DNA from 2 places in the Rhodoferax potami genome. Region 1 is predicted to be linked to the other one. Evidence: predicted binding sites of a transcription regulator. Region 1 holds the regulator's gene; the other holds the start of a gene.

The links. Region 1 encodes FNR, which switches genes on or off when oxygen is low (the NO sensors DNR and NnrR bind a similar motif). Its sites were predicted from a motif close to TTGATNNNNATCAA; they were not measured.
Region 2: cyoA (ubiquinol oxidase subunit II) is a predicted target of FNR. The motif match lies at 1,629-1,642, and genes of this name have one in related genera.

Annotation. Positions count from the first base shown of each region.
Region 1 is NZ_JAVBIK010000001.1:3,408,242-3,423,012, forward strand. It holds gene RAE19_RS16420 (HD domain-containing phosphohydrolase) at 1-1,050, shown strand, start outside; gene RAE19_RS16425 (universal stress protein) at 1,113-1,556, opposite strand; gene RAE19_RS16430 (heavy metal translocating P-type ATPase) at 1,663-4,038, shown strand; gene ccoS (cbb3-type cytochrome oxidase assembly protein CcoS) at 4,038-4,175, shown strand; gene ccoN (cytochrome-c oxidase, cbb3-type subunit I) at 4,276-5,709, shown strand; gene ccoO (cytochrome-c oxidase, cbb3-type subunit II) at 5,722-6,348, shown strand; gene RAE19_RS16450 (cbb3-type cytochrome oxidase subunit 3) at 6,359-6,502, shown strand; gene ccoP (cytochrome-c oxidase, cbb3-type subunit III) at 6,521-7,432, shown strand; gene ccoG (cytochrome c oxidase accessory protein CcoG) at 7,460-8,929, shown strand; gene RAE19_RS16465 (FixH family protein) at 8,942-9,223, shown strand; gene RAE19_RS16470 (hypothetical protein) at 9,246-9,482, shown strand; gene fnr (fumarate/nitrate reduction transcriptional regulator Fnr) at 9,498-10,217, opposite strand; gene hemN (oxygen-independent coproporphyrinogen III oxidase) at 10,414-11,814, shown strand; gene RAE19_RS16485 (sulfite exporter TauE/SafE family protein) at 11,824-12,507, shown strand; gene RAE19_RS16490 (GGDEF domain-containing protein) at 12,571-13,650, shown strand; gene dusA (tRNA dihydrouridine(20/20a) synthase DusA) at 13,691-14,710, shown strand; gene RAE19_RS16500 (DUF1269 domain-containing protein) at 14,727-14,771, opposite strand, start outside.
Region 2 is NZ_JAVBIK010000001.1:3,527,394-3,542,164, reverse strand. It holds gene RAE19_RS17005 (hypothetical protein) at 1-27, opposite strand, end outside; gene RAE19_RS17000 (MFS transporter) at 174-1,508, opposite strand; gene cyoA (ubiquinol oxidase subunit II) at 1,734-2,780, shown strand; gene cyoB (cytochrome o ubiquinol oxidase subunit I) at 2,835-4,838, shown strand; gene cyoC (cytochrome o ubiquinol oxidase subunit III) at 4,831-5,466, shown strand; gene cyoD (cytochrome o ubiquinol oxidase subunit IV) at 5,467-5,901, shown strand; gene RAE19_RS16975 (SURF1 family protein) at 5,983-6,753, shown strand; gene RAE19_RS16970 (ATP-binding protein) at 6,737-8,080, shown strand; gene RAE19_RS16965 (response regulator transcription factor) at 8,070-8,603, shown strand; gene RAE19_RS16960 (DUF4331 domain-containing protein) at 8,806-10,431, shown strand; gene RAE19_RS16955 (hypothetical protein) at 10,441-10,701, shown strand; gene RAE19_RS16950 (tetratricopeptide repeat protein) at 10,858-11,955, shown strand; gene RAE19_RS16945 (HupE/UreJ family protein) at 11,952-13,073, shown strand; gene RAE19_RS16940 (aspartate kinase) at 13,148-14,569, opposite strand; gene RAE19_RS16935 (putative bifunctional diguanylate cyclase/phosphodiesterase) at 14,648-14,771, opposite strand, start outside.

The sequences.
Region 1 (14,771 bases):
CTCATCATCGACGACACGGAAATCAACCTGATTCTTTTCAGTGCGTTGATCAAAAAGCTAGACAACTGCCGCAGCCACAACTTCGAGAGCCCCCTGCAGGCACTGGATTGGGCAGCAACCAAGCAGCCTGATTTGGTGATCGTGGATTACATGATGCCGGGCATGGACGGTTTGGAGTTCATCCAGCGCTTCCGGGCGCTGGAGGGCTGCGAGGAAGTGCCTATCCTCATGATTACCGCCAATGACCAAAAACAAGTGCGGTATCGCGCCCTGGACTCCGGCGCCAATGACTTTTTGGCCAAGCCGGTCGATAAGGTGGAGTTTCTGGCGCGCGCCAAGAACATGTTGAGTTTGAGCGCTGCGCGCCGCAAGCTCGCTGATCGCGCGGAGTGGCTGGACGCTGAGGTCAAAAAAGCCACCGCAGTGATTGTGCAACGCGAGCAAGAGACCGTATTTCGGCTGTGCAAGGCTGCGGAATACCGCGACCCCGAGACAGGAGCACACATTCTGCGAATGGCGCACTATTCCCGCTTGATTGCGAAATACCTGGGTTTGCCGGAGGCGGATCAGGATTTGATTTTGCAGGCCGCACCGATGCATGACATAGGCAAGGTAGGCATTACCGACAATATTCTCCTCAAGCCCGGGCGGCTGACGGGTCCCGAGTTCGAGATCATGAAGCAGCACGCCGAATTCGGATATGAGTTGCTGCACGGCAGTACCTCCAAGGTCCTGCAGGCGGGTGCTGAGATTGCACGCGGCCACCACGAAAAATTCGACGGGAGCGGCTACCCCCATGGCAAGAAAGGGGAGGAAATACCGCTGTTCAGCCGCATCGTGGCGGTTGCTGATGTTTTTGATGCCTTGACCTCCGAGCGTCCGTACAAAAAAGCGTGGACGCTGGAGCAAGCTGTTGATTTTTTAAATGCCGGGGCTGGTACCCATTTCGATCCGGCGTGTGTTCAAGCCTTCTTGAATGGATTCGATGAAATCCTCGAGATCCGGGACCGTTACCAGGAAGAGGAAGAGGCAGCTGGCCCGCAGATGTAGCTATACATTTGATAGCTACTCGCCCAATTATTCAATGGGCTGCAGCCTCTTTTATCTAAAAATTACTTCAAAACCAGCACCGGCACGGTGGCGTGGGTCAGCACATGCTGCGTCTCGCTCCCCAAGAGCAGCCGCTTGATGCCCTTGCGCCCGTGAGAGGCCATCACGACCAAGTCGCAGCCTTGTTTTTTGATGGTGCTGAGAATCGCGTCTGACACCACATCCGAGCGCACCACGACCGCCTTGGTTTTGATGCCGGCATCCTCTGCCGTTTTTTTGACGGCGTTCACCACCTTCTGAGCGGCATCGCTCCAGGTTTTTTCGACCTGTTTCACATCTTCGCCCACCAGGGCCATCCCGCCTTCAAAGTAGGACTGGGGGTAGCGCTGCACGACTTTGAGTGCGACCAGCTCCGCGCCGGTGAGTCCGGCCAGTTTGATCGCTGTAGCTATTGCTTTTTGAGAGAGCTTGCTGCCGTCGGTGGTGACCAGAATGCGTTGGTACATAGAGTTGCTCCTGTAGGTTCGTAGGCCTTCAGATTACGCCGCCCATTGCGGTCTGTCTTGATGTGTATCAAGGTTTATTGCGGACAGGGATCGCAGAATTCCGGCCATGCCTTCCACGCCTATTCCATTGCCTGTCGCATCCCCTTGGGAGGCGGATACCCTGAGCGTGGTGGACCATGCGGCCGAATGGAGTGCCTTCAGCCGCGAGGACCCTGCAGCCCCCGGTCACTGGGAATCCAACCTGGTGATAGAGGGCATGCACTGCGCAGCATGTGCCTTGACCATTGAAGATGCCTTGCTCAAGGTGCCGGGTGTGGAGTCGGCGCGGGTGAGTGCAGCAAACCGCCGCGCCCGCGTGCGCTGGGCGCAGGACAGGGTAGTGCCCTCCCAGTGGATGCAGGCCCTTCAGAGTGCGGGTTACCGCGCCGTCCCGGCCAACGATGTGTTTGCCGCCGAGCGCCGCAAGGCGGAGTCCCGCAAAGCCTTGTGGCAATGGCTGGTTGCCGGCCTTTGCATGATGCAGGTGATGATGTACGCGTGGCCGGCCTATCAGGCCCGCCCGGGGGATCTTGCTCTGGAGTACGAGCAGCTGTTGCGCTGGGCCTCTTGGGTTCTGTCTTTGCCAGTGGTGCTGTTTTCGTGCGGGCCCTTCTTTCGCAAGGCTTGGTCGGATGTACGCCACTTGCGGATCAGCATGGACCTGCCGGTAGCACTCGGCATGCTGATCACCTTTGCTGCCAGCACCGCGGGCACCTTTGATCCAGCAGGCATGTTCGGTCGGGAGGTGTATTTCGACTCGCTGACCATGTTTGTGTTCTTTCTTCTGACCGGGCGTTGGCTGGAGGCCCGCTTGCGCGACCGCACCGCAGGAGCGCTGGATGCATTGATGAACCGCATGCCTGACAGTGTGCTGCGACAAACCCCGGACGGCGGATGGGAGCGGGTGGCGGTGCGCCGTCTGCTGGTGGGTGACCTGATGCAGATCCGTGCTGGAGAGGCCTTTGCCGCAGATGGGGTGATCGTGCAGGGCCGCACCTGTGTGGACGAGTCTTTGCTGACGGGTGAATCCGAGGCTCTGGCCCGCAGCGTGGGCCAGTCGGTGATTGCGGGCAGCCACAACCTCGAGGGCACGGTGCAGGTGAGGGTGGTCGCATTGGGCGAGGCCACTCGCTTTGCCCAGATTCTGGCCTTGATGGAGGGCGCCTCGCTCTCCAAGCCGGGTGTCGCATTGCTGGTCGATCGTTGGGCCAGCCCTTTCTTGATCGGCGTGCTGCTGGCGGCTGGGGCTGCAGCGGTGTGGTGGTGGCCACAGAATCCGGCCCATGCGGTCATGGTGGCGGTGTCGGTTTTGATCGTGACCTGCCCGTGCGCTTTGTCCCTCGCCACCCCGGCGGCCATGCTGGCTGCCGCAGGCAACCTCGCGCGGCAGGGTTTGCTGGTGCGCAGCCTGCCCTCGCTGGAGAGCTTGGCTGCTGTTGATACGGTGGTGTTTGACAAAACCGGCACCCTCACGCGTGATGCCATGACATGTAAGGCGGTACACACCCGCCCCGGCGTGTCGCGCGAAGCCGCGTTGGCCTGCGCAGCCGGGCTGGCAGCGCATTCGCTGCATCCACTTTCCCGGGCAATTGAGCAACTTGCTGTGCAAGAAGGGGTGACTCCGGTGGCGGTGCAAGCGCCCCAGGAAATAGCCGGGCAGGGCGTGCAAGCCCATGCGCTGCCGCTCGCGGGATCGGCAGAGGGCTCCGCCGGCATCTCTGAAGGCCGTATGCGCCTGGGGTCGGCCACTTTCTGCGGTGCTGCAGCGGACGCGCCCGACGCCACTGCCCCAACCGGACCTGTCGTCCACCTGCAGGATGCGCAGGGGTGGTTAGCCAGTTTCTACTGGCAAGAAGAGTTGCGCAGTGATGCCCTGGGTGTCATTGCTGCCTTGCAAGCGCAGGGGGTGGAGGTGCATTTGCTCTCGGGCGACCGCGTTGCCGCTGCACGAGCCATGGGGCAACGTCTTGGCATCACGCACGTAGCGGGCGGCTGCTCGCCGGCGGACAAGTTGGACTATGCGCACCAGTTGCAAGGCCGCGGCCACGTGGTGGCCATGGTGGGCGATGGACTGAATGACGGCCCGGTGTTGGCGGGGGCCCATGTGTCTTTTGCATTCGGGCGGGCGGTGTCGATCACGCAGTCCCGTGCCGATTTTGTGGCACTCGGTGACCAGTTGCACAACGTGTACACCGCGCTGATGCTGGCCCGCAAAACACTCCGGGTGGTGCGGCAAAACCTGTGGTGGGCGCTTGCCTACAACGTGGCGTGCATACCGTTGGCGATCGCCGGCTATTTGCCTGCATGGCTGGCCGGTCTGGGTATGGCGGCCAGCTCTTTGCTGGTCGTGCTCAACGCCTTGCGCTTGTCATCCGGCAGCAGCCTGCAGACCTCGGGCAGCGGTGTGCTACCTGCGGTCAATTTTTCAACCCGGGGGGCGTGATGGACATTCTGTATCTATTGGTACCGCTGTCGGTGGTGCTGGTGTTTTTCATTCTGGCCGGGCTCTGGTGGGCCATAGACAGGGGGCAGTTTGAAGACATCGAGTCTGAAGGGGAGCGCATTTTGCGCGAACCCTGAAAAAGGTTCCCCGCTTTTTCTCTGCCGGTTGATGTGGGTCAACTCGCTCGAGTAAAGCCCGACAGACACTCGCTGTGAAGCAATCCAAGAAGAGGTAAATATGGCATTTCCAAATCAGCAGGCGACGGCGTACAACGATACCGTTGTGCGCCAGTTCGCCATCATGACGGTGGTCTGGGGAGTGGTCGGCATGTTGGTGGGCGTGATCATTGCCGCCCAACTCGCCTGGCCCGAACTCAACTTCGGTATCCCCTGGCTCAGCTACGGGCGGCTGCGCCCCCTGCACACCAACGCGGTGATTTTTGCGTTCGGCGGTTGCGGCTTGTTCGCCTCGGCCTACTACGTCGTGCAGCGCACCTGTCACGTGCGCATCTTCAGTGACAAGCTGGCAGCATTCACCTTCTGGGGCTGGCAGTTGGTCATCTTGGCGGCTGCACTTTCATTGCCCATGGGGTACACCTCCGGCAAGGAATACGCCGAACTGGAGTGGCCTATTGACATTCTGATCACCCTGGTCTGGGTGTCGTTTGCCGTGGTGTTTTTCGGCACCGTGGGTACCCGCAAGGTCAAGCACATTTATGTGGCCAACTGGTTCTTTGGCGCCTTCATCATTGCGGTAGCCATCCTGCACTTGGTGAACAGTGCTGCGATTCCTGCAGGCTTGATGAAGAGCTACTCGGCTTACGCCGGTGTGCAAGATGCGATGGTGCAATGGTGGTACGGCCACAATGCGGTGGGCTTCTTTTTGACGGCCGGCTTCCTGGGCATGATGTACTACTTCATCCCCAAGCAGGCGGAGCGGCCTGTCTACAGCTACCGCCTGTCGATCGTCCACTTCTGGGCGCTGATCTTCACCTACATGTGGGCGGGCCCACACCACCTGCACTACACGGCGCTGCCTGACTGGACGCAGTCGGTAGGCATGGTGTTCTCGCTGATTCTCTTGGCGCCCAGCTGGGGCGGCATGATCAACGGCATCATGACCCTATCGGGTGCTTGGCACAAGCTGCGCGACGATCCCATCCTGCGTTTCCTGATCGTGTCCCTGTCCTTCTACGGCATGTCCACCTTCGAGGGCCCAATGATGTCCATCAAGACAGTCAACGCCCTGAGCCACTACACCGATTGGACCGTGGGCCACGTGCACTCCGGCGCTTTGGGTTGGGTGGGTCTGGTGACCATGGGTTCGATGTACTACCTGATTCCCCGCCTGTTTGGCCGCAAAGAGATGTACAGCGTCAAAGCGATTGAGCTGCACTTCTGGACTGCCACGATCGGCATCGTGATCTATATCGCGGCGATGTGGATTGCCGGTGTGATGCAAGGCCTGATGTGGCGCGCCATCAACCCTGACGGCACTTTGACCTACACCTTCGTTGAGTCGGTGAAGGCGACCTATCCCTTCTATGTGCTGCGTTTGTTGGGTGGACTGCTGTACCTGGGCGGCATGTTGATCATGCTGTGGAACACCCTGATGACTGTTACTGCCGGACGCGCCAACACGGTGGCGATCCCCGCGGCAGCCCACGCTTAAAAGGAAATTTGTATGGCAAACGAAAAAAGTGCATCCCGTCTGTCGCACGAGAAGATCGAGACCAGCAACTTTCTGATGATCGTGTTGATCCTGCTGGTCTTGCTTGCAGGCGGCATGGTGGAAATTGTTCCGCTGTTCTTTCAAAAGTCGACCACGGAGCCGATCAAGGGTATCCAGCCCTACACCGCACTGCAGCTGGCCGGGCGTGATGTGTATATCCGCGAAGGTTGCTACAACTGCCACTCGCAGATGATCCGCCCCTTCCGGGCCGAGACTTTGCGCTACGGCCACTACTCGGTAGCGGGGGAGTCGGTGTACGACCACCCCTTCCAGTGGGGTAGCAAGCGTACTGGCCCGGACTTGGCTCGTGTGGGCGGCAAGTACAGCGATGAGTGGCATCGCATCCACTTGGTGAACCCGCGTGATGTGGTGCCTGAGTCCAACATGCCGGCCTACCCCTGGTTGGAGAAAAACCTGGTGGACGCGGAAAGCCTGCCATCGCACCTGCGCGCACTGCGCAAGGTGGGCGTGCCCTACACCGACGAGCAGATCGCCAAGGCGTCTGAAGAGGTCAAGGGCAAAACTGAACTCGAAGCCACGATCGCGTATTTGCAGGTCTTGGGCCTGGCGCTGAAATAAGGGGAATCACATGGATATGGATGTCAACACCCTGCGCTCCGTCACCACGGTTATCAGCTTCGTGGTCTTTATCGCGATTGTCCGTTGGGCCTGGTCGAAAAGCCGTGCCCACGACTTTCAGGACGCCGCCAATCTGCCGTTTGAGCAGGACTGAGCCTCGTAAGGAATCAAAATGAGTGACTTCACAAGCAACTTCTGGTCGGTCTATGTGACCGCCGTAACGGTCATCGGCATTGCAGCCTGCCTGTTCCTCTTGTGGTTCAGTGGCAAAGCCAAAGCCATGACCGCCCACGACAACACCACCGGCCACGTGTGGGACGGTGACCTTCGCGAGATGAACAACCCTCTGCCACGCTGGTGGGTCGGGCTGTTCGTTATTACGATCATTTTTTCTGCGGTTTACCTCGCGTTCTACCCGGGTCTGGGCGCTTCAGCCGGCAAACTTGGCTGGACCTCTAGCGGTCAGTTCCAAGCGGAAATTGCCAAGGGGGAGGCCGACATTGCGCCGATTTATGCGCGCTTTGACGCCATGTCGGCTGAGGACATCGCCAAAGACCCGCAAGCCCATGCGATTGGCGAGCGTTTGTTCATGAACAACTGCTCTCAGTGCCATGGCTCCGATGCCCGGGGTTCCAAAGGTTTTCCCAACCTGACCGATGCCGATTGGCTGCATGGTGGCTCGCCCGAGAAAATCATGGAGACGCTGAACCAGGGCCGTGTCGGCCAGATGCCTCCCATGGCGGCGGCAGTGGGTTCGGGTGATGACGTGAAAAACCTGGCCAACTACGTGTTGAGTTTGTCAGGCAGTCCGCACGATTCGGTGCGGGCCAACTTGGGCAAGTCCAAGTTCGCAGCTTGCGCGGCCTGTCACGGCTCCGACGGAAAAGGCAACCCTGCGTTGGGTGCGCCCAACCTGACCGATGACATCTGGCTCCATGGCTATGGCGAGAGCGCCATCATCAACATCGTGAACAACGGCAAGGTCAACCAAATGCCTGCACAGGTGCAGAAGCTCTCACCCGCGCAAATCAAGGTGTTGTCGTCCTATGTATGGGGCTTCTCCAACACCGGTGTGGCCAAGTAACGCTGGCTGAACCCTGAAGGATATTCCTTGAACGCACCTGCCTCTACTGCCGAGAAGAAGATCATCCCGATCGTCGCGTCACCGGACAAGGGGTCTATTGCCCCGCCACCTGGTGCCGACGAGGAGACGATTGCCCTGTACGAAGCGCATCAAAAAATCTACCCGCGCAGCGTATCGGGCTACTTCTCGAAGTGGCGGTGGGCGCTGGTGTTTCTGACCCAGCTGGTGTTTTATGGATTGCCGTGGTTGGAGTGGGGGCAGCGCCAGGCGGTGCTGTTCGATCTCGGGGCACGGCGGTTCTATATCTTCAACCTCGTGTTGTATCCGCAGGACTTTGTGTACCTCACCGGCATTCTGGTGATTTCTGCACTCTCCTTGTTTTTGTTTACGGCGGTGGCCGGGCGCTTGTGGTGCGGCTACGCCTGCCCGCAAACGGTTTACACCGAAATCTTTCTCTGGCTGGAGAAGCTGGCCGAGGGGGACCGGTCTGCCCGCATGCGGCGTGACGCGGGCCCTTGGACACTCGACAAAGTCTGGCGCAAAGCCGCCAAGCAATGCATGTGGATTGCTGTTGGCTTATGGACAGGCTTTACCTTCGTGGGCTACTTCACGCCCATCCACAGCCTGGGCATGGAGCTCTTCGCCTTGTCCATGGGCCCTTGGGAAACCTTCTGGGTACTGTTTTACAGTTTTGCCACCTATGGCAATGCCGGCTACATGCGTGAGCAGGTCTGCAAATACATGTGCCCGTATGCGCGCTTTCAGAGTGCCATGTTTGACAAAGACACCCTGATCGTGACCTATGACGAATTGCGCGGAGAACCCCGTGGCGGGCGCTCCAAGAAAGCCGATCTCTCCACCCTCAAGCTGGGCGCGTGTATCGACTGCAGCTTGTGTGTGCAGGTCTGCCCGACCGGTATTGATATCCGCAAGGGGCTGCAGTACGAGTGCATTGGCTGTGGTGCCTGTGCCGATGTGTGCGACACCGTCATGGACAAAATGGGCTACGCCCGTGGTCTGGTGAAGTACTCGACCCAGAATGCAGTGAACCAGCGCTGGAGTGGTGCCGATATATTGCGCCATGTGCTGCGCCCCCGGGTGCTGGTGTACAGCAGTGTCCTGCTGGCGGTGGTGCTGGCGATGCTGGTCAGCCTGTGGATGCGCGCGCCTTTCAAGGTGGACGTGGAGCGCGACCGCAGCACACTGGCCCGCATCGTGTCGGGCGGCCGGCTGGAGAATGTGTACCGCCTGCAGATCATGAACGCCCGGGAGACCCACCAAACCTTTGAGGTGAGCGCCGAGGGCTTGCCGGACCTGACGCTTTCCACCGATTCCAGCATGGAAGTCGGCCCGACCGAATCCCGCTGGATTGCGATTCGCGTGCAGTTGCCGTATGAAGGTGCAACTCCGGGATCGCATCCCATCCATTTCACGGTGAAATCGGCCCCTGACGCTGCCGTGGTAACCGAGAAGTCCGTATTCATAGTTCCGCGTTAAGAAAGCCACTTTATGACCAACCCGTCAAGCTCATCGACCCCCGCAGCCCCCTGGTGGAAGTTCGGCCATGTGTGGCTGGTGGTGTCCGGCCCGCTGATCGTGGTGGTGGCGAGCTTCCTGACTTTCTATCTGGCCGCCCGCGGTATGGACCCGGTCGTCGATGAAAACTATTACCAGACTGGCCTGGACATTAACAAGACCCTGGCCACCCAACCTGAAAGCCTGGCACCCGCCATGCAGGCCCGTAACCATGCAGCTACTGGCATCGTGCCAGCCGCTGCGCCTGCCCGTTGAGCGGTAGGCAAGGAGCAACGTGATGCCGAGAGCCCCATGGATGGCTGTCGTGTGGCCCGCTTTTCTGGCGGCAGGCGTGCTGGAAATCGTGGTGTTCGCATTCATCGATCCCCACGATCTGCATTGGAACGACGCGGCTTTGCCGCTGTCACGCCAAGGAATTTACACCGTGGCGTTTTTCGTGTTCTGGGGGGTGACGCTGGCTTCTAGCGCGCTCACGGCTTTGCTCGCTATGAGCGCTGCAGACGTCAACAACTAGCGAGCGTGTTATCGCTCAGTTGCAGACTTTGGGGTTGACGATGTCTTTGAGGGCATCGGTGTTCAGGATGCGCACGTGCCGTTGCTTGACTTCCACAATTCCGTCGTCCACGAACTTGGAGAAGGTGCGGCTCACGGTTTCGAGTTTCAAGCCCAAGTAACTGCCAATTTCTTCACGCGTCATCCGCAGCACCAGTTCTGACTGCGAGAAGCCGCGGGCGTGCAGGCGTTGCACCAGGTTCAGCAGAAATGCGGCGAGTCGCTCTTCGGCCCGCATGCTGCCCAAGAGGAGCATGACGCCATTTTCGCGCACGATTTCGCGGCTCATGATTTTGTGGACATGGCGCTGCAGCGAAGTCACCTCGCGCGACAGCTCTTCAATCCGGTCGAAGGGCATGACGCAGACCTCTGCGTCTTCCAGAGCCACGGCGTCGCAAGTGTGGTGGTCGTTCACGATGCCATCGAGTCCGACGACCTCTCCCGCCATTTGAAAACCGGTGACCTGGTCGCGCCCGTCTTCAGAGGCTACGCAGGTTTTGAAGAAACCGGTGCGGATGGCATAGAGGCTGGTGAACTTTTCACCGTTGCGAAACAGGGTTGCGCCGCGTTTGATTTTGCGGCGGCTTGCGACCACGTCGTCGATTTTGTCGAGTTCGGCGGGGCTCAGGCCCAAGGGCATGCACAGCTCGCGCAGGTTGCAGTTGGAGCATGCGACCTTGATGGTGTGGGTATTCAATGCCCCGGCTCCCACCGGCGTGATGGCGATAGAAGCGTGGGCGTCCTGAGACTTGGCGGTAGGCATTGCGTGTTCGAGCATGGTGTTCCCCTGATGCAAGTCAATTATGGTCCGGGTCATCCTGAAACTCCTTGATGTAAATCAAGGAGCCTGAAGGCTGTTTCGTTCACAGTCTGTGCGCTAGCTTGGAGTATTCATGAACGCAGCCCTTGGTTCCGCACCCATTTCAGAACAACTGTTGACCCGCTTTGATGTTTCCGGGCCACGTTACACCTCGTACCCGACCGCCGACCGCTTTGTAGAGGCGTTCAGCGCGGACGATTACTCCCAAGCACTATTGCAACGCCGCTCCGGTGCTGCCGCGCTGGCCTTACCTTTGTCTTTGTATGTGCACATTCCGTTTTGCGAATCGCTGTGCTACTACTGCGCCTGCAACAAAATTATCACCAAGCACCATGACAAAGCGGCCACGTATTTACGCTATTTGACACGGGAGGTGGAGTTACACACCCGGTTGATGGGTACTGGGCAGTCCGTCAGCCAGTTGCACCTCGGGGGCGGTAGCCCCACCTTTTTGAGTGACACCGAGCTGCGGGAGCTGATGGCGATGCTGCGCCGCAACTTCAGCTTTGTCGCCGGTGGTGAGTATTCCATTGAAGTAGATCCCCGGACGGTAGACGCTGCGCGCCTGGATACCCTGGCCGAACTCGGCTTCAACCGCCTGAGCTTCGGGGTGCAGGATTTTGACCCTGCGGTGCAAAAGGCCGTACACCGGGTGCAACCTGCCGATCAGGTGTTTGCCTTGGTAGAGGCGGCACGCGCACGCGGGTTTGAGTCCATCAATGTGGACCTGATTTACGGCTTGCCCCGCCAGAGCCCCGAGTCGTTTGACCGCACATTGGCTCAGGTGAACGCTTTGCGGCCGGACCGTATCGCGCTATATGCCTACGCCCATTTGCCTGAGCGCTTCAAGCCTCAGCGCCGTATTGCGACTGTGGAGTTGCCGGGTGCTGCTTCCAAGGTCTCCATGTTGGCGCATTCCTTGGCGTCTTTCATGGGGGCGGGCTATGTGTATGTGGGCATGGATCACTTTGCACTGCCGGACGATTCGTTGGCAGTGGCGAAGCGGCAAGGGCGCCTGCACCGCAACTTCCAAGGCTACAGCACCCAGCCCGACTGCGACTTGATCGCTTTGGGCGTGTCTGCCATCGGCCGCATCGGCGCTACCTACAGCCAGAACGCTAAAACGCTGGAAGAGTATTACGACTACCTGGACCAAGGCCGTTTTCCCATCGTGCGGGGAATGGCGGTTACGCGGGACGATCTGGTTCGTCGCGCAGTGATCATGGCGCTGATGTGCCAAGGCAATTTGCAGTTTGAGTCGATCAATCTTGCCTATTTGCTGGACTTCAAGAGCTACTTTGCCGCCGAGCTCGAAACCTTGCGGGGGCTGGAAGAGCAGGGACTGGTGTCCTTGGACGACACGGGAATTCAAGTCACCAGCCAGGGCTGGTTTTTTGTGCGGGCCGTGGCCATGGTGTTTGACCGTTATCTCCAGACGGACCGCACCCGTGCCCGCTTCTCCAAAATCATTTGACGCGTCCGGATGCAATCTTCTTTGGCAGTGACAGCATTGCTCATGGGCTTGGTGGGTGGGCCTCACTGCATTGCTATGTGCGGTGCGGCGTGCGCCGGCATCGGGCAGGCAGCTGGACCCCGGCGGACACCGGCCATGTTGAGCTTCCAGGCGGGCAGGGTCATTGGCTATGCCGCACTCGGTGCCTTGGCCGCAGCATCGGTGCAGGGTTTGGGTTGGCTCACCGTGCAGTCTGCTGCGCTCCGGCCAGTGTGGTCTTTGCTTCATGTGGCCGCCACTGTATTGGGGTTGGTGCTTTTGTTTTCTGGGCGTCAGCCCCTGTGGTTGCAGGCAGGGGCGCGTAGCGTCTGGGCCAGGGTGCGCAAAGTCGGGGCAGGGGGCGTGTTGGCCGCTCCCCTGGGGTTGGGGGTGGTGTGGTCCCTGTTGCCTTGCGGCTTGCTGTATTCGGCGTTGCTGCTGGCATCCCTGTCGGGCGAGCCCTTGTCCGGTGCAGCAACCATGGCACTTTTCGCCCTGGGCACCTCGCTGACCATGATGGCGGGGCCGTGGTTGTGGCTGCGCTTGGGTTTGTCCCGCATGGGCGATGGAACGTGGGGTATCCGCCTGGCCGGCGCGGCCTTGGCAGTAGCCTCAGGGTGGGCTTTGTGGATGGGATTGGTGCACAATAAAGCTCCGTGGTGCGCCACCGGCTAGCCCTGAACAACCCCGTTTTCAGGCGGCCTACTGCTTACGCAGACCCAACGAAAGTCCGCCTGCATGCTAGACCCCTCCCACTCGGAAGAGAAGCTTCGGATCGAAGACCTGCGCAGCTTCAAGATTCTGGATACCCCTGCTGAGCAGGCCTATGACGATGTGGTCAAGCTGGCCTCTTACATTTGCGACACGCCGATCGCCCTGATCTCCCTAATTGATGAAGACCGCCAGTGGTTCAAGGCCCGTGTGGGCCTGAATGCGATGGAAACGCCGCGAGGTCAGGCCTTTTGTGCCCACGCCATTCTGGATCCGGACCGGGTGATGGAGGTGCCAGACACCCAGCAGGACGCGCGCTTTGTAGACAACCCACTGGTGACTGGCGACCCGGGTATCCGGTTTTATGCCGGCGCGCCGCTGCTCACCCCTTCGGGTGCAGCACTCGGCACGGTATGCGTGATCGACAGGGTGCCCCGCAAATTGACCGAGCGCCAGTCAGAGGCCTTGCAGGCCCTCTCCCGCCAGGTGGTGCAGTTGTTGGCGTTACGCCGCGTGAATGCCGAGCTGGAGCTAGTGACCAAGGCGCAGACATTGCGCCACCAGCAACTGGAGAACCAGCAGCGTCGCATTGAAGAGCTCAACCATGACCTGCAGGAGCAGACCCTGACGGATCCCTTGACGGCTTTGAAAAACCGCCGCGCTTTTGATACCTTGTTGTCCCATGAGTTTGCGCGCTCCCTGCGCTCCAAATCGCCGCTGTGCCTGTTGATGGTGGATGCAGACCATTTCAAAGCCTACAACGATGCCTTTGGCCATGTGGCGGGCGATCAGGCCTTGATGTTCATCGCACTGGCAATCAAAAGCCAGGCGCGCGCTTATGACCACGTGGCACGCTATGGTGGCGAGGAGTTTTGCGTCATCCTGCCCGATACCCAGCTGAACGAAGCGCTGGTGGTGGCCGAACGCATCCGGGATTCGATCAAGTCCATCCACGGCCTGCGCAGGCCCATGTCTGCCAGCATTGGTGTGGCGTATTCCGAAGGCATCAGCAGCCCCAAGCGGTTGGTGGAGCTGGCGGACCGCGCCATGTACCTGGCCAAGCAGGGCGGGCGTGACCGGGTAGAGATTTTTCTGCCTCCGACCTGAGCCCGCGGCAGGGTGGGCGCGAGGCTGGGATAATCCGGCCATGCCCGCTTTAGAAAACAAGTCTGCTGTGCCGGACTCCCTGTGGCGCCTGTCCGTGGCGCCGATGATGGACTGGACTGATAGACATTGCCGCTATTTCCACCGCCTATTGAGCCGCCATGCGCTGCTGTACACCGAGATGGTGACCACGGGTGCGCTCATCCATGGGGATGTGCCGCGCCATTTGCGCTTTAACGCCGAAGAACACCCCGTCGCCTTGCAGCTGGGCGGGAGCGAGCCTGCTGATCTGGCGCGTGCTGCCAAGTTGGGCCAGGAGTGGGGTTATGACGAGATCAACATCAACTGCGGCTGCCCGTCCGAGCGGGTGCAGCGCGGCGCATTTGGCGCCTGCCTGATGAACGAAGCCCCGCTAGTGGCGGACTGCGTGAAGGCGATGGTGGATGCGGTGGATGTGCCGGTGACCGTGAAGCACCGCATCGGGATTGACAAGGAAGAAAGCTACGGCTTTGTCCGCGACTTTGTGGGTACCGTGGCCGATGCCGGTTGCACCGTGTTCATTGCCCACGCGCGCAACGCGTGGCTCAAAGGCCTGAGCCCCAAAGAGAACCGCGAAATACCGCCCCTGCGCTACGAGCTGGTGTACCAGCTCAAAAAAGACTTTCCGCACCTCACCATTGCCATCAATGGCGGCATTACCAAAACAGCCCAAGTGGCGGGACATCTGGAGCACGTAGACGGCGTGATGCTGGGGCGCGAGGCGTACCACAACCCCTGGTGGTTGGCCGAATGGGACAGCGCGTTTTACGGCGCCCCCGAGCGGGACATTACCCGCGAGATGGTGGAAGCGCAGATGGTGGACTACATGGAGCGTGAGGCCGCGCAACACGGTACCCACTGGTACAGCATTGCGCGCCACATGCTGGGTTTGCGCCACGGCTTGCCCGGTGCCCGGCGCTGGCGGCAGGTGTGGACCGATCACCGCCTCAAGCACCTTGGCGCCCGCGAGGTGATGGCCCTTGCTCATCTACCAGAGTCAAATAGGGCTCCAGCGCCCGTATAGCCTGCGGGAGGTGCTACTAATTCAGTAGCGTTTCAGCGACTTCTGTGGGTTGGGTGCCGGC
Region 2 (14,771 bases), 120 kb from region 1:
ACCCGCCCCGAAACGATATTGCGGCATAACAACTCCCTTTTTTATTGTCTATTTCCACCCAATAAGTTTGCGCGCCCCTGCCGTCACCAACAAAAAGGCCCGGCCACCTGGAGGTGCCGGGCCTGTTCAACACAAAAATGTCTGCGTTAAACGCGCGAACCTGGGTAGGTGACTTACTCTTTTTGTTCAATCAGGCGGTTAATGCGCAGAGCCAACAGCGTGCAGATCGCTCCCGACAGCAGGTACAAAGATACCGCACCCAGACCGAACTTGGCTGATAGCCCCAGCGCTACCAACGGTGCAAAGCCCGCACCTAGCAACCACGCCAGGTCAGCTGACAAGGCTGCACCGGTGTAACGGTACTTGGGAGAAAAGTTGGATGTCACCGTGCCGGAGGCTTGGCCATAGGAAAGCCCCAACAACACGAAACTGGTCAACAAAAAAAGGTTGTTGCCGACTTCACCGGCACCCAATAGCCATGGGGTCACGAAGCTGAAAAGACCGATCAACAGGGCCATGGTGCCCAAAAGGTTGCGTCGTCCGATACGGTCTGCCAACCAACCGGAAAACACGATAGCGCCGGCAGCCAAAATAGCCCCGATGATTTGGATCTGCAGCACGTCACCGATAGCCTGCTCCGAGTACATGGCAATCCACGACAAGGGGAATACCGTTGCCAAGTGGAACAACGCAAAGCTGGCCAGCGCGGCAAATGCGCCCAAGACCACGTTGCCCCCTTCATCGCGCAACACATGCCGCACGCTCACCGGCTGAAGCTCCAACTCTTGCAAGCGTTCGGCATAAGACTGCCCCACTACCAAGCGCAAGCGGGCAAACAGCGCCACGACGTTGATGGCAAACGCGACAAAAAACGGATAGCGCCAGCCGTAGCTCAGGAACTCTGCCGGAGTCAGACTGCTATGCAGATAGGCAAACAAGCCGGCTGCCAAGATGAAACCTACTGGCGCGCCCAATTGACCCACCATCGAGAACCAGCCTCTGCGCTCCTTGGGTGCGCTCATGGCCAGCAGAGAGGGCAAACCGTCCCACGAGCCGCCCATGCCCAGCCCTTGGCCGATCCGCAAAATTACGATGGCGGCGATAGCGGTGAGCCCGGCGTCTGCATAGCTTGGCAAGAAGGCCATGCCGGCGGTGCTGGATCCCAGTAAAAAGAGTGCAATCGTGAGCTTGGTGCCCCGACCCCAGCGCCGCTGGATGGCCATGGAGAGCGCTGTGCCGACCGGCCGCGCAACAAATGCCAGAGAAAAAATGGCAAAAGCCATCAAAGTGCCATCCAGGCGCGCCATCTGAGGGAATAGCAATCCCGGGAAGACCAGCACACAGGCGATGCCGAATACAAAGAAGTCGAAATACTCAGATGCTCGCCCGATGATGACGCCTACCGCAATCTCACCCGGAGTGACATCTTCGTCGGTGTGTGCGCCTGAAAGCGATACCGAGCTCTCGAACCCGTGCCCGCTGGGGGCTGTGGATGCTGGTGTGTACATGATGCCGTCCTTAAATCAACTTCTACGACCATGTTTTACACCCGCGCGAGGCAGAAAACCTCGGCTTGCACTAATCTCCTCCTCAGGAAAACCCTGATTGCAACTTCAAAAGCGGATCGGTTGACCTTGGACAAAATGTCCAATGGACAAATTTGTTAACGAAATTACAGTCAGAAGCTGTCAATAAAGTGTTTAACAAAGGTGCCTCACCCAGGCATTAACAACATGTTCAAAATCAAAGCATTTAAAAGGTGCTCTGCGCTGGCGACCATTGCAATGGCCGCTGCGCTCTCGGGCTGCAGCAAAGCTGTAGTGCTGAACCCCGCTGGAGATATTGCAGCGCAGCAAGGCCAAATGGTGATCACAGCCACTTTGCTGATGTTGATCATCATCGTTCCGGTCATCTTTCTGACCTTGTTTTTTGCCTGGAAGTACCGCCAAAGCAATACCGAGGCGGAATACGAGCCCGATTGGCACCACTCCACGTCCTTGGAGCTCGTAATCTGGACAGTTCCCCTCTTGATCATCATCGCGCTGGGCGCCCTGACATGGATTGGCACCCACAAACTCGATCCTTACCGTCCCTTGGACCGTATTGATGCACAGCGCTCCCTGTCTCCTGATGTCAAGCCCATGGAAGTGCAAGTGGTGGCAATGGACTGGAAATGGTTGTTCTTCTACCCCGAACAAGGCATTGCCACGGTGAATGAGCTCGCTGCACCTGTGGACCGGCCCATCCTTTTCAAACTGACGTCCACATCGACCATGAACGCGTTTTATGTGCCGGACTTGGCCGGCATGATTTACGCCATGCCCGGCATGCAAACCGAATTGAACGCTGTGATCAACCGCCCTGGCGTGTTCAAAGGCATGTCTTCGCACTACAGCGGCGCTGGTTTTTCGGGCATGACTTTCAAATTTCACGGTTTGAGCAATGAAGACTTTGCGCAGTGGGTGAACAAAGCAAAAACCGAAGGCAAGGCCTTGGACCGCGCCACGTACCAAAACTTGGTCAAGCCGAGCGAACGTGACCCGGTGCAGCGCTTTGCCAGTGTCGAAGCCGGCCTGTACGACAAGGTGCTGAACCGTTGCGTCGAAGACGGAAAAATGTGCATGCACCACATGATGGCGATCGACGCCCGTGGTGGCCAAACCTACGTGAAAGCCATGGGGCTGAGCATGCCGCAAGATGTTTGCACCGTGCAAAACGCGAACCAAGTGATCGCGGCGCTCGAGACACGCAACGCCAACCGCGCCGTCGTCCAACAATAACTTTCGCTCCGGTGGCCTATCGTGGCCACGGGTGCATTGCTAAAGAGACTTTATATGTCCTCACAAACTTTGACTGATACCCACTGGGCGCTAGGCCGGCTGAGCTGGGATGCTGTGCCCATGACGCATGACCCCATTATTTTGGGAACGTTCATCATGGTCGTATTGGGTGGTTTGGGCGTGTTTGCCCTGATGACCAAGTTCCGCCTCTGGGGTCCTTTCTGGCGTGATTGGGTTTGCAGCATCGACCACAAAAAGATCGGCATCATGTACATGGTGCTCGGTTTGGTGATGCTGCTGCGCGGCTTTGCAGATGCCGTGATGATGCGTTTGCAACAGTCCATGGCCTTCGGCGACAACATGGGTTACTTGCCGCCGCACCACTATGACCAGATCTTCACCGCCCACGGTGTGATCATGATTTTCTTCGTGGCCATGCCATTGGTCACCGGACTCATGAACTACCTGATTCCGCTGCAAATTGGCGCGCGGGACGTGTCGTTCCCGTTCCTGAACAATTTCAGCTTCTGGATGACGACCGCCGGTGCCATTCTGGTGATGTTTTCGCTGTTCTTGGGTGAGTTCTCTACTTCCGGATGGTTGGCTCTTTCGAACTTGGGTGCACAAAGCCCGAGCACCGGTTTGGACTACTACATCTGGGCGCTGCAGATCGCGGGGGTCGGAACCACGCTCTCCGGCATCAACTTGATCGTGACGATCATCAAAATGCGCGCCCCCGGCATGACCTTGATGCGCATGCCCGTGTTCACTTGGACAGCACTTTGCACCAACGCCTTGATCGTGGCGTCGTTCCCGGTCCTGACAGCGGCTTTGGTGCTCATGTCCTTGGACCGCTACGTAGGCACCAACTTTTTCACCAACGAGCTGGGCGGTAACCCCATGCTGTACGTGAACCTGATTTGGATCTGGGGCCACCCAGAGGTCTACATCCTGATCCTGCCGGCTTTCGGTGTGTTCTCGGAAATCGTGGCTACATTCAGCAAAAAGCGCCTGTTCGGCTACACCTCCATGGTGTACGCGACAGTGTGTATCACGATCCTGTCTTACGTTGTGTGGCTGCACCACTTCTTCACCATGGGATCCGGCGCAAGCGTGAATACCTTCTTCGGTATCACGACCATGATCATCTCGATCCCCACGGGCGCGAAGATCTTCAACTGGCTGTTCACCATGTACAAGGGGCGGATCCGCTTCGAATTGCCCATGATGTGGACGGTTGCCTTCATGATCACCTTTGCCCTGGGCGGCATGACGGGCGTGTTGTTGGCTGTGCCACCCGCTGACTTTGTGTTGCACAACAGCTTGTTCCTGATTGCACACTTCCACAACGTGATCATCGGCGGTGTGGTGTTCGGCATGTTCGCAGGCATCAACTACTGGTTCCCCAAGGCCTTTGGCTACAAACTCGACCACAAGTGGGGTGTCCGCTCCTTCTGGCTGTGGGTCGTCGGTTTCTGGGTGGCATTCACCCCGCTCTACGTGCTGGGCCTGATGGGTGTTACACGCCGCGCGAACCACTTCGAAGACCAATCGTTGCAAATCTGGTTTGTCATTGCAGCCATCGGCGCTGCCATGATTGCCGCCGGTATCGCATGTTTCATCATCCAATTGCTGGTTAGCTACCTTAAGCGTGAAGAACTGCGGGATTGGACCGGCGACCCATGGGGCGGCCGCACCCTGGAATGGGCGACCTCTTCCCCACCACCTGACTACAACTTTGCATTCACACCTGTGGTGCACGAAATTGACGCCTGGTGGGACATGAAAAAGCACGCCTACAAGCGCCCTTTGAGTGGCTTTGAGCCGATCCACATGCCGGCCAATACCGCTGCAGGCGTTGTGATCTCTGCTTTGTCTCTGGTATTCGGCTTTGCCTTGATTTGGCACATGTGGTTGCTCGCCGGTGCATCGTTCGCTGCGCTGCTCTTGGTATCCATCGCCCACACCTTCAACTACAAGCGTGACTTCTACATTCCGGCTGCGCAAGTGAATGCCTCCGAAGAAGCCCGCACATTCCAACTGGCCCGCCATGTCTAACATGAACAACTCACACGGCGCCGCTGCCGGCGCGCTCTCGCCCCGCGAGTACCACTTGGCCCATGAGCCGCATCCTGAAAACGGAACGGCCCTCGGCTTCTGGCTGTACCTGATGAGCGACTGTCTCATCTTCGCGGCCCTGTTCGCGACTTACGGCGTCTTGGGCCGCAGCTACGCGGCTGGCCCTACCGGAGCGGAGCTGTTTGATCTGACGCTGGTCGCCATCAATACGGCGTTTCTGCTGCTGTCGTCCATCACCTTCGGATTTGCCATGCTGCGCAAGCAACTCGGCGATGTGAAAGGAACCCTGATTTGGCTGGCAGTGACGGGCCTTTTCGGCCTGTGTTTCCTGGCTCTGGAGTTGTACGAGTTTTATCACTTGATTCACCAAGGGGCTACACCGCAACGCAGCGCATTCTTGTCGGCATTCTTCACCCTGGTGGGTACCCACGGTCTCCACGTGACCTTTGGTTTGGTATGGCTCGTCGTTCTGATGATCCAGATCAAGCAACACGGTCTCACACCCGCCAACAACCGCCGCCTCATGTGTTTGTCCATGTTCTGGCACTTCTTGGACGTGATCTGGATCGGTGTCTTTACTTTCGTTTATTTGATGGGAGTGCTGTAAATGAGCGCACACAATTCTCGGGCGTCGCACGGGCACGATGACCACGCACACGGCGGCCACGATGCCAATGAACCTCACAGCACCTTCTCGGGCTACATGACCGGTTTCTTGCTGTCCATCATCTTGACGGCTATCCCGTTTTGGTTGGTCATGGCCAAGGTCATCTCTGACCGCCCCACGGCCGTCATGGTGCTCGGTGCCTTTGCGGTCATTCAAATTCTGGTTCACATGTTCTACTTCTTGCACATGAACGGCAAGGTAGAGGGCGGTTGGACCTTGCTGTCCACCATCTTCACCGTGGTGTTCGTCGCCATCGCGATTGCGGGCACTCTGTGGGTCATGTTCCACATGAACACCAACATGATGCCGAGCCACACCGACATGCCGGCGATGGAGCAAGCGGCGCCAGCCGCTGCGCCCAAGACCGGCCTCTAAACCCAGCACAGGTACCGCATCTTGAGTGATTCGCCGCTTCAACCGCAGGTCGGCGGACGCTCAAGGTGGCGGTTGGCTTTGGTGGCTGTACTTTGCCTCGTGTTTGTCGTGGGCTTGTTGCGGCTCGGAACCTGGCAACTGGAGCGCCGCACCTGGAAACTGGAGCTGATCGAGCGCGTAACCCAGCGCTTGCAGCAACCCCCTGTGGACTTGCCCGACAGCCAGCTATGGGCTGGCCTGCAGCCTGCTGAATTCGAATATCTTTATGTCAAAACCACCGGCCAGTGGCTGACTGACAAAACGGTGCTCACACAAGCCACCACCGCGCTGGGCTCCGGGTTTTGGGTCCTGACCCCACTGGTTCTATCAGACGGTTCCAGCCTGCTGGTGAACCGGGGCTTCGTTCCTGCCGCCCAACGCGCGCAGTGGCAGCCACCTTCCGGTGCGAGCGGTGCTCCTGTGGGAAATGTCAGCATTCAGGGCTTGCTGCGCAAATCAGAGCCCGACGGTGGTTTTTTGCGGAAAAACGACCCTGCGTCTCAACGCTGGTTTTCACGCGACGTTACCGCGATTGCCCAAGCGCAAAAACTGAAAAGTCCTGCGCCTTTTTTCCTGGATTCCGGCTTGCCGGATAACACCCTGAATAACAACCTTGAAGCCCGTCCCTCTCTCACTGGCCCATGGCCGCGGGAAGGGTTGACCGTGGTTCGCTTTAGTAACAGCCACTTGGTATACGCCATTACCTGGTTCGGTCTGGCCGTGATGGTGTTGGTGGCTGGAGGGTTTGTGGTCCGTTACGAGCGGCGCTTGCGCCGTGGGGGCCACAATACCGCCCATGGATACCCGCGCTAATTCCCCCACCGCAGCGCCGACTGCGCCCTCCCCGCGCAACGATGCCTACGCCGGCCTGAGAAACCTCCACCAGCTGATACAGCTGCGCTGGATTGCTGCGGCCGGACAGCTACTCACCATTCAAGCCACGCATCACAGCCTGGGCATGAAGATTCCGGTGGAGCCCATGCTGGCCATCGTTGGCGCCATGGCGTTTTTCAACCTCGCTTGTTTGCTGCGCTGGCACACCCGACAAGCAGTCCATGAGGTGGAGCTGTTCATCGGGCTGCTGGTCGATGTGGCGGCACTGACCGCTCAGCTCTATTTGAGCGGAGGCATCAGCAACCCATTTGTCTTTTTGTATCTGCTGCAAATCGCCGTGGGGGCGATGCTACTCAGGGGTGGGTATATCGGCTCCATCGTCGCTATAGCGTCGGCCTGCGTCGCGTTTTTGGCAACCTCCAGCCTGCCGTTGCCACTTGCACCGAACTTGCAGGATGGATTGTCCAGCCCCTATGTACTGGGCTTGTTGGTGTGCTTTCTGCTTAACGCGGTGCTTGTGGTGGTGTTTATCACCCGCATCAACACCAACCTGCGCCGCCGCGATGCGCGCCTGGCTGCAGCCCGGCAACGCGCCGCTGAGGAGGAGCACATTGTTCGCATGGGTTTGCTCGCCTCGGGCGCCGCCCATGAGTTGGGCACCCCTTTAGCCACCCTCGCCGTGATCTTGGGGGACTGGAAGCACATGCCCGCCGTCATGCGGGATACCAGCCTCAAAGAGGACATTGCCGAAATGGAGGCCCAGGTGCAACGCTGCAAAAGCATTGTGAGCGGCATCTTGCTCTCTGCAGGCGAAACCCGCGGCGAACACTCCAGCCAAACCACTGCACGCGAATTCCTGGATCACTTGGTGCGCGAGTGGCGAGCCACCCGCAATGTCGGGACCTTTGTGTACGACAACCTGATCATCGACGACGCGGCCATGGTCGCGGACACCACCTTTGAGCAAATGGTGTTTAACGTGCTGGACAACGCGCGCGACGCTTCGCCCCACTGGGTGCAACTCCATGCCAGCCGCGATGCCGATGTGCTGTGCATCACCATTACCGACCGCGGACCCGGCTTTGATGCCCATGTGCTGTCCCAACTTGGGCAACCCTATCAATCCACCAAGGGCAAGCCTGGCGGCGGACTGGGGCTGTTTTTGTCTATGAACGTAGCTCGCACTCTCGGCGGCAGTTTGCGCGCCGAAAACCTGCAGTCCGGCGGTGCCCGCGTCACGATTACGCTGTCAATGAACGAACTCTCCATGCCTGAAACCGTAACCGAAGTACCCCATGGACACTGACCGCCTACTCCTGATCGTTGAAGACGACGAAGCCTTTGCCCGCACCCTGACCCGTTCTTTCGAGCGTCGCGGCTACCGGGTGCTGCGTGCAGATGGTCTTCAAGGCCTGGAGGCCTTGCTACCCGCGCACACCCCTGAGTTTGCCGTGGTCGACCTCAAGCTCAAAGGTGAAGCTAGCGGGCTCGCCTGTGTACGCGCGCTTCACGCCCACAGCGAGACCATGCGCATTGTGGTGCTCACCGGATTTGCAAGCATCGCTACGGCCGTCGAGGCGATCAAACTGGGCGCAAGCCATTACTTGGCCAAACCTTCCAATACCGATGACATCGAGGCCGCCTTTGGTCTGGACGAAGGGAATACCGAGGTGGCCCTGACCAACCGGTCCAGCTCGATCAAGACTTTGGAATGGGAGCGCATCCACGAAGTGCTGGCCGAGAGTGATTTCAATATTTCCGAAGCAGCCCGGCGACTTGGGATGCACCGGCGGACTCTCAGCCGGAAATTAGAAAAGCACAGAGTTTGATTTTTTAATGATTTAAAACACAAATCACAAATAAACGTTATATTTGAGCCAACTGGTCGCAATGTAGGACTGGTGGCTCAGTGGCAAGGCGTCAATCGAAAAAAATTTCGACTTTGCGCAAAAAATCTGAATCCACCATGCTGTGCGTCGCGTATCCAGTGTGCCGATTGGCACGAACTTGTCCAACACACCGGAGCAAAGCATGAAATTCAAACGCAGCAGTATCGTCGTGGCCTGCTTGATGGCCACAGTAGCAGGTAGCGCAATGGCCTCCAGCCATCGTGAAGCGCCTTTCATCACCACCAGCCCCAAAGTGGATGGCACGGACTTTTATATGTTCCGCAGCTATGAAGACGTGAAAGCTGACGGCACAGGCGGTCGCTCTGACTACGTCACTCTGATTGCCAACTACCAGCCGTTGCAGACACCATATGGCGGCCCCAATTACTTCTCGATGGATCCGAACGCACTGTACGAAATCCATATCGACAACAACGGTGACGCCAAGGAAGACATAACTTTTCAATTCAAGTTTAAAAACAAACTAAACGATCTCGGACTCAAGATCGGAGACAAGCAAATCAGCACTCCGTTAATTCAGTTAGGCAAGATCTCCGAACCTAACGACCAAAAATTGAATTTGAACGAGAGCTACACACTCAATGTGGTACGCGGCGACCGACGCAAGGGCAGCGTGTCATCTGTAGTAAAGGCCACGGGCGGAAGCAAAGATTTTGAAAAACCCGTGGATTACATTGGATCAAAAACACTGGGTAGTGCCGCTGAATATGAGACATACGCTCAAAGGCACATTCACAACGTCACTATCCCTGGCTGCAGCATGCCGGGCAAAGTGTTCGTCGGCCAGCGCCAAGAGGGCTTTGCTGTCAACCTAGGTACCGTTTTTGATTTGGTAAATGCGGAAGCCACTGTACTTCTCGATCCAGCAAACAAGGATGCTGTGGGGAACGGTGGTAAACACGTCATTCAAAAATCAAACGTTACGAGCATTGCCCTTGAAGTTCACAAGACATGCTTGACGGCGGGCTCGGAAAAAGTGATCGGCGGCTGGACAACGGCCAGCTTGCGTCAGGCACGATTGCTAAATGGTAAGCCGGGGTCTGCCCATCAAGCGAGCGAGAAAGCCGGTGGCGCATGGGTACAGGTGTCCCGACTTGGTAACCCGCTGGTAAACGAGCTGGTTATTGGCTTAAAAGATAAGGACAAATTCAACGCATCGAAGCCTCAAGACGACGGACAGTTTTTGGACTATGTTGTCAGGCCGACACTGCCAAGGTTGCTTGAGGTGGCTCTTGGCACCGCTGAGGGAGCTCTGGCACCGACAAATTTGCCTCGTACCGATCTGGCGACCGTTTTCTTGACAGGAATCACGAACGTCAACAAACCCGCCACTCCAACCGCCTCGGAGATGTTGCGCCTTAACACGGACCTAGCTCCCGTCGCTGCGAGCGAGCAAAACCGATTGGGCGTAGCTGGAGAAGTTTTGCGCGTGGGCGGGGTTGCTAACCTCAGCGCAGCGAAGGATCTTGCAGGCTTCCCAAATGGTCGCCGTCCCAAGGATGACGTGGTTGACATCGCGTTGGTCGCTGTTTTAGGTGGATTGTGTGTAATCAACGGTGATGACGATGCTTTGAAGTTAAACAGCGTACCGGGCGTAGCAGGTGTGACTTCAGCTTGCAAACTCGCGAGTGTTCCTAAGGGCGCGGACTCGGCAAAAATTCATGATGCGGTGGACCAAGCCACGGTTCCCTTTCTAGATCGTTTCCCCTATCTGAACACACCAAACTCTGGCTCCGCGACCTACTAAGGAACCAACATGAAACAAATAAAGCAATGGACGATCCCTGCGGTGTTAGCGCTCGGCTTGCTGGGTGCTTGCGGTGGTGGCAGTGTAGATCCACTCACCCAAAACGCCCCTGGCGCTGACGTAGTGGCGGGTGTGGAGGTGAAGACCTCAGTGGTTGTATCTGAGGCTCAACGCCTAACTGCAGCCAGCACCAATGACACCGCAGAACCAGCATCCCTGGGCTCGGTAACACTGGCAACCAGCGAAACCGACGAACCTGCAGACATTTGATGCACTGAGTGCACTCCAACCACCAGGGCACAGCACACGCTGTGCCCTGCGTCACGGGAACTTCTTGTTCCCGTTTTCATTTCAAACCACAATGTGTGAGCGACTTCAGGGAGTCTTCAGATGAACAAGATTTGGTGGGTTTGCCTCGGAACTGCTGTGACATTGCACGCGGCGCATGCCGCAACACCGATCACCGCGACGCAGCGTGATCAGGTCATTGAAAAGCTGCCTCTGATCACCAAAAATCGTGCCGCTGGCCAAACAACCACCTCGGCCAACCCTGACGCTGCAGCTCAGGCGGCCCGCGAGCTGATTACCGCCGCGCGCCAGACGGGCGACACCCGCTACTGGGGCCGCGCCCAAGCCATGCTGACGCCATGGTGGAACAAGCCCGACGCCCCCACCGATCTAATGGTGCTGCAAGCCACTATTCAGCAAGGTCGCCATGAATTCAGCGAGGCCCGCAGTGTGCTCACGCGTGCACTCAAACTCAACCCCGCGCAAGCGCAAGGCTGGCTCAATCTGGCAACCCTCGAGCGGCTCGCAGGCAACTATGCGCGTGCGCTGCAGGCTTGCGAGGCGGTGGGCCAGGCTGGACAAGCGCTGTACGCCCAAGCTTGCCAGTTAGAAACCCAGTCGCTCCAAGGCAAAACCAACGAGGCGCGCGCGGGTCTGCAAACGCTGATTTCTGCCGCCGACAACGCAGCAATCCGCAGCTGGCTCTTGTCGCTCCTAGCAGAGAGCGAAGAGCGAGCTGGCAAGGATGGCGCTGCCCTCAAGGCTTACCAAAGCAGCCTGAAACAAGAAGCGGACCTTTACACCAGCATCGCACTGTCTGATTTGCTGCTGCGCACCGGAAAACACCAAGACGCACTCAAGGTTCTAACAGGCCTGCCTGCAACAGACGCAGTCCTGCTCAGGCAAGCGACCGCGAAAAAACGGGCGGGAGACCCGACCTGGGCAGAGTTACGGCAAACATTGCGCGAGCGGCAGGCCGAGCTGAAGCGACGCGGTGACAAACTGGAACTGCATGGCCGCGAGGAGGCTTTAGTCGCTCTGTGGCTGGATGAAGATTTCGCAGGCGCTGTGACGATGGCAGAGCGCAACCTTGATCTGCAAAGAGAGCCGATTGACTGGTGGGTAGCCATTCAGAGTGCGCGTGCCGCCAGTGACATGCCTGCGCTGGCCCGCTTGCGCGGTGAGATGCAACGCATTGGCCTTGTGGATGCGCGCATCCAGGGAGAAAAATCATGAAGCACTTGATCGCTTTCTTGTGCAGCGCGCTCTTCGCCATACCCGCCTTGGCGCACAAGGGTAGTGATGCCTACCTCGATGTAAAGCAGACCGCTGATCAAGTGACACTGCAGCTGGCAGTGGCCATCAAAGACCTGGATGTGGCGTTACCCGTGGACGCCAATGCAGACGGACTTGTCACCTTCGGTGAAATACAAGATGCCACGCCTGCGGTGGAAGCCCTCATCCAAAGCAACGCCTCAATCCAGAGTGCCAGCGGAAGCTGCCCATTGCAATGGCGATATGCAGGACTGGAACGTTACAGCGACGGGGCGTATATCAAGCTTTCCGGCACAGCAAACTGTGCAGCGCTAGAAAGCATCCGCTACACGCTATTCAAAACTGAAGACGAAAACCACCGCCTGCTCGTGAGCGGTAATGTCAACGGGCGTGACCTGTTGATGACCGCTTCTCCACAGCAATCAGCGCCCATCATGCTGGTGACCCGCAATGCAGCGAGCCAAGCGGCACCTACCGGCGTAGGCCAGACTGTGCTGAGCTACTTTGGCTTGGGCATGCACCACCTGCTGGAGGGTTATGACCACCTTGCGTTTTTGCTCGCGCTGGTTTTGCCACTACAGCTTGTTCTGGGCCGCAAGTCTGGTCCGGGACCGCTCACCGATACCAGGCCGTGGTGGGCTTTGCTGTGCACTGTCACAGCCTTCACAGTCGGGCACTCCATCACGCTGGCGTTGGCTAGTTTGGGCATCACGTCCGCATCACCAGAATGGGTGGAGCCCGTTATTGCTGCCTCAATCGGCGTGACTGCACTGCTGAACGTGTTCCCTGTCAAAGTGTTCAGCCCATGGCGGCTTGCATTGGGCTTCGGGCTGATTCATGGCTACGGGTTTGCGGGCCTGCTCACCGAAGCGGCGGCACCCTCTGCCCTCTTAGGCTGGGCCTTGTTTGGATTCAACCTCGGAGTCGAAGCCGGGCAACTACTAGCGGTGTTGCTGTGGGTTGCGGTATCCCAACTCTTTGTGCGGCAAGCTTGGTACGGCAGCGTGGTGGTGCGCGGCGGGTCTATCGCACTGTTCGCACTGGCCGCTTACTGGGTCTGGGAACGGGTTTTCGCCTGACCCATAAAAAAGCTGCGCAGCCCTTGAAGGAGCTGCGCAGCTTGCTATCAAATTTACAGCGAACTGAAATGTGATTAAACGCGGGGCACTGGTGTACCCGAGTTAACACACAGCGCCATATTGAGCGCGATAACGGCGGTTTTGTAGTCTGCACGCTCAATCACAAACTGCATGTTCACTTGGCGCAGGGTTTGCGACACGCAGTTCACGTTGACCTGAGCGTCCGCCAATGCCTGGGCTGCTTTGGCCAGCACACCGGGAATGCCGATGTTAGAGCCGATAGTGCACACAATCGCGCTGGGCTTGACGGTGACCACCTGGTACAGCTCTTCCAGCTCGGCCACGAGTTCAGGCGTGACCTGGTTGTCCCACACCAAGTGGGCGATGGAGTTGGCGTTGGTGGCTTTCAGGATGTAGCTGATGTCGTGCTTGCAGAACACTTGCATCAAGCTGGCGTCAAAGCCGACCGTGCCCACCATGCTGGGGTCATGGATCTCAATCAGCGTGACTTTGTCAGTGCCAGTGACGATTTCCACACGGGCGCGCTCGCCCACGAAATCTTTGGTGATCAAGGTACCGGGGTGGTCTGGCTCAAACGTGTTTTTCAGGCGAATCGGGATACCGGCAAGTTCCATCGGCTTGGCCGCCTTGGGGTGAATGGCTTCCATGCCCACGTCGGCCAACTGGTCGGCCACGTCGTAGTTGGTGGCACCCACCACAATGGCGTTTTCCAGACCCACGAGGTTGGGGTCGGCAGACGACAGGTGGAATTCTTTGTGGATGACCGCTTCGGCGGGGCGCACCTCTACCGCGATCTTGCTGAAGGTAACCTCAGAGTAGCCGCGGTCGAACTCGCGCATGATGCCTTCGGTGCCCTTGGTGTAACCGGTGGCCACAATCACGTTATTGGCCAGGTCCAGGTCTTTGAAGCTGTGAGCGATGCGCTCATCGATGCTCCAGGCTTCGTTGTCGTCGAAACCGGCGAGGTCCATCAAGACCGCGTTCACGCCATTGGCCTTGAGGATTTCCACCGAGTTGAACGCGCTGTGCGATTCGCCGATGGAGGCCAGCACCTCGCGGGCAGCCAAAAGCACATCCTTGCGGCTCAGGTAGCCGCTGGCCAGCACATGGTGCATGGCGCCCAAATACTCGCGCGCCTGGGCAATGCGCTGGTCGATAAACGCATCTGCCACCGCTAAAGGCAAACCAATGTCGGCATAGGCGGCATTCAGCTTTTTAAGGCTGGCTGCCAAACCGGTCAGTGCGTCCTGGTAACCCTTGCCCTCAGCGAACAGAGCGTAAATGCCGCGCTCACCGGTTTTCTTGTGCTCCAGCAGCTGGTTGGTCACGCCGGAGTAGGCAGACACCACGTAAATACGGCCGTAAATGCGTGCAGGGTTGTGCAGCATGATGTGGCGCAGCACATCACCAAAGGCGGTCATCGAGGTGCCGCCGATCTTCTCAACAGAGATCTTCGAGGAATTTACGTCGTGCATGGACAAGCTTGGGGTGGGCAAAAGATGAAAAAAACCGGCCGGAAATGAATGCCGGTAGCGCCGGTTACGAAAAGCTCTCTATTTTCGCCTACTTTGAGAAGCTTGCGGCAGCGTCGGACGGCGCATAACCTGCTCTATCGCACTGGCGCTCACCGGGTGGCTGAAATAGAAGCCCTGAAAACCCTTGCACCCCAGCTCCATC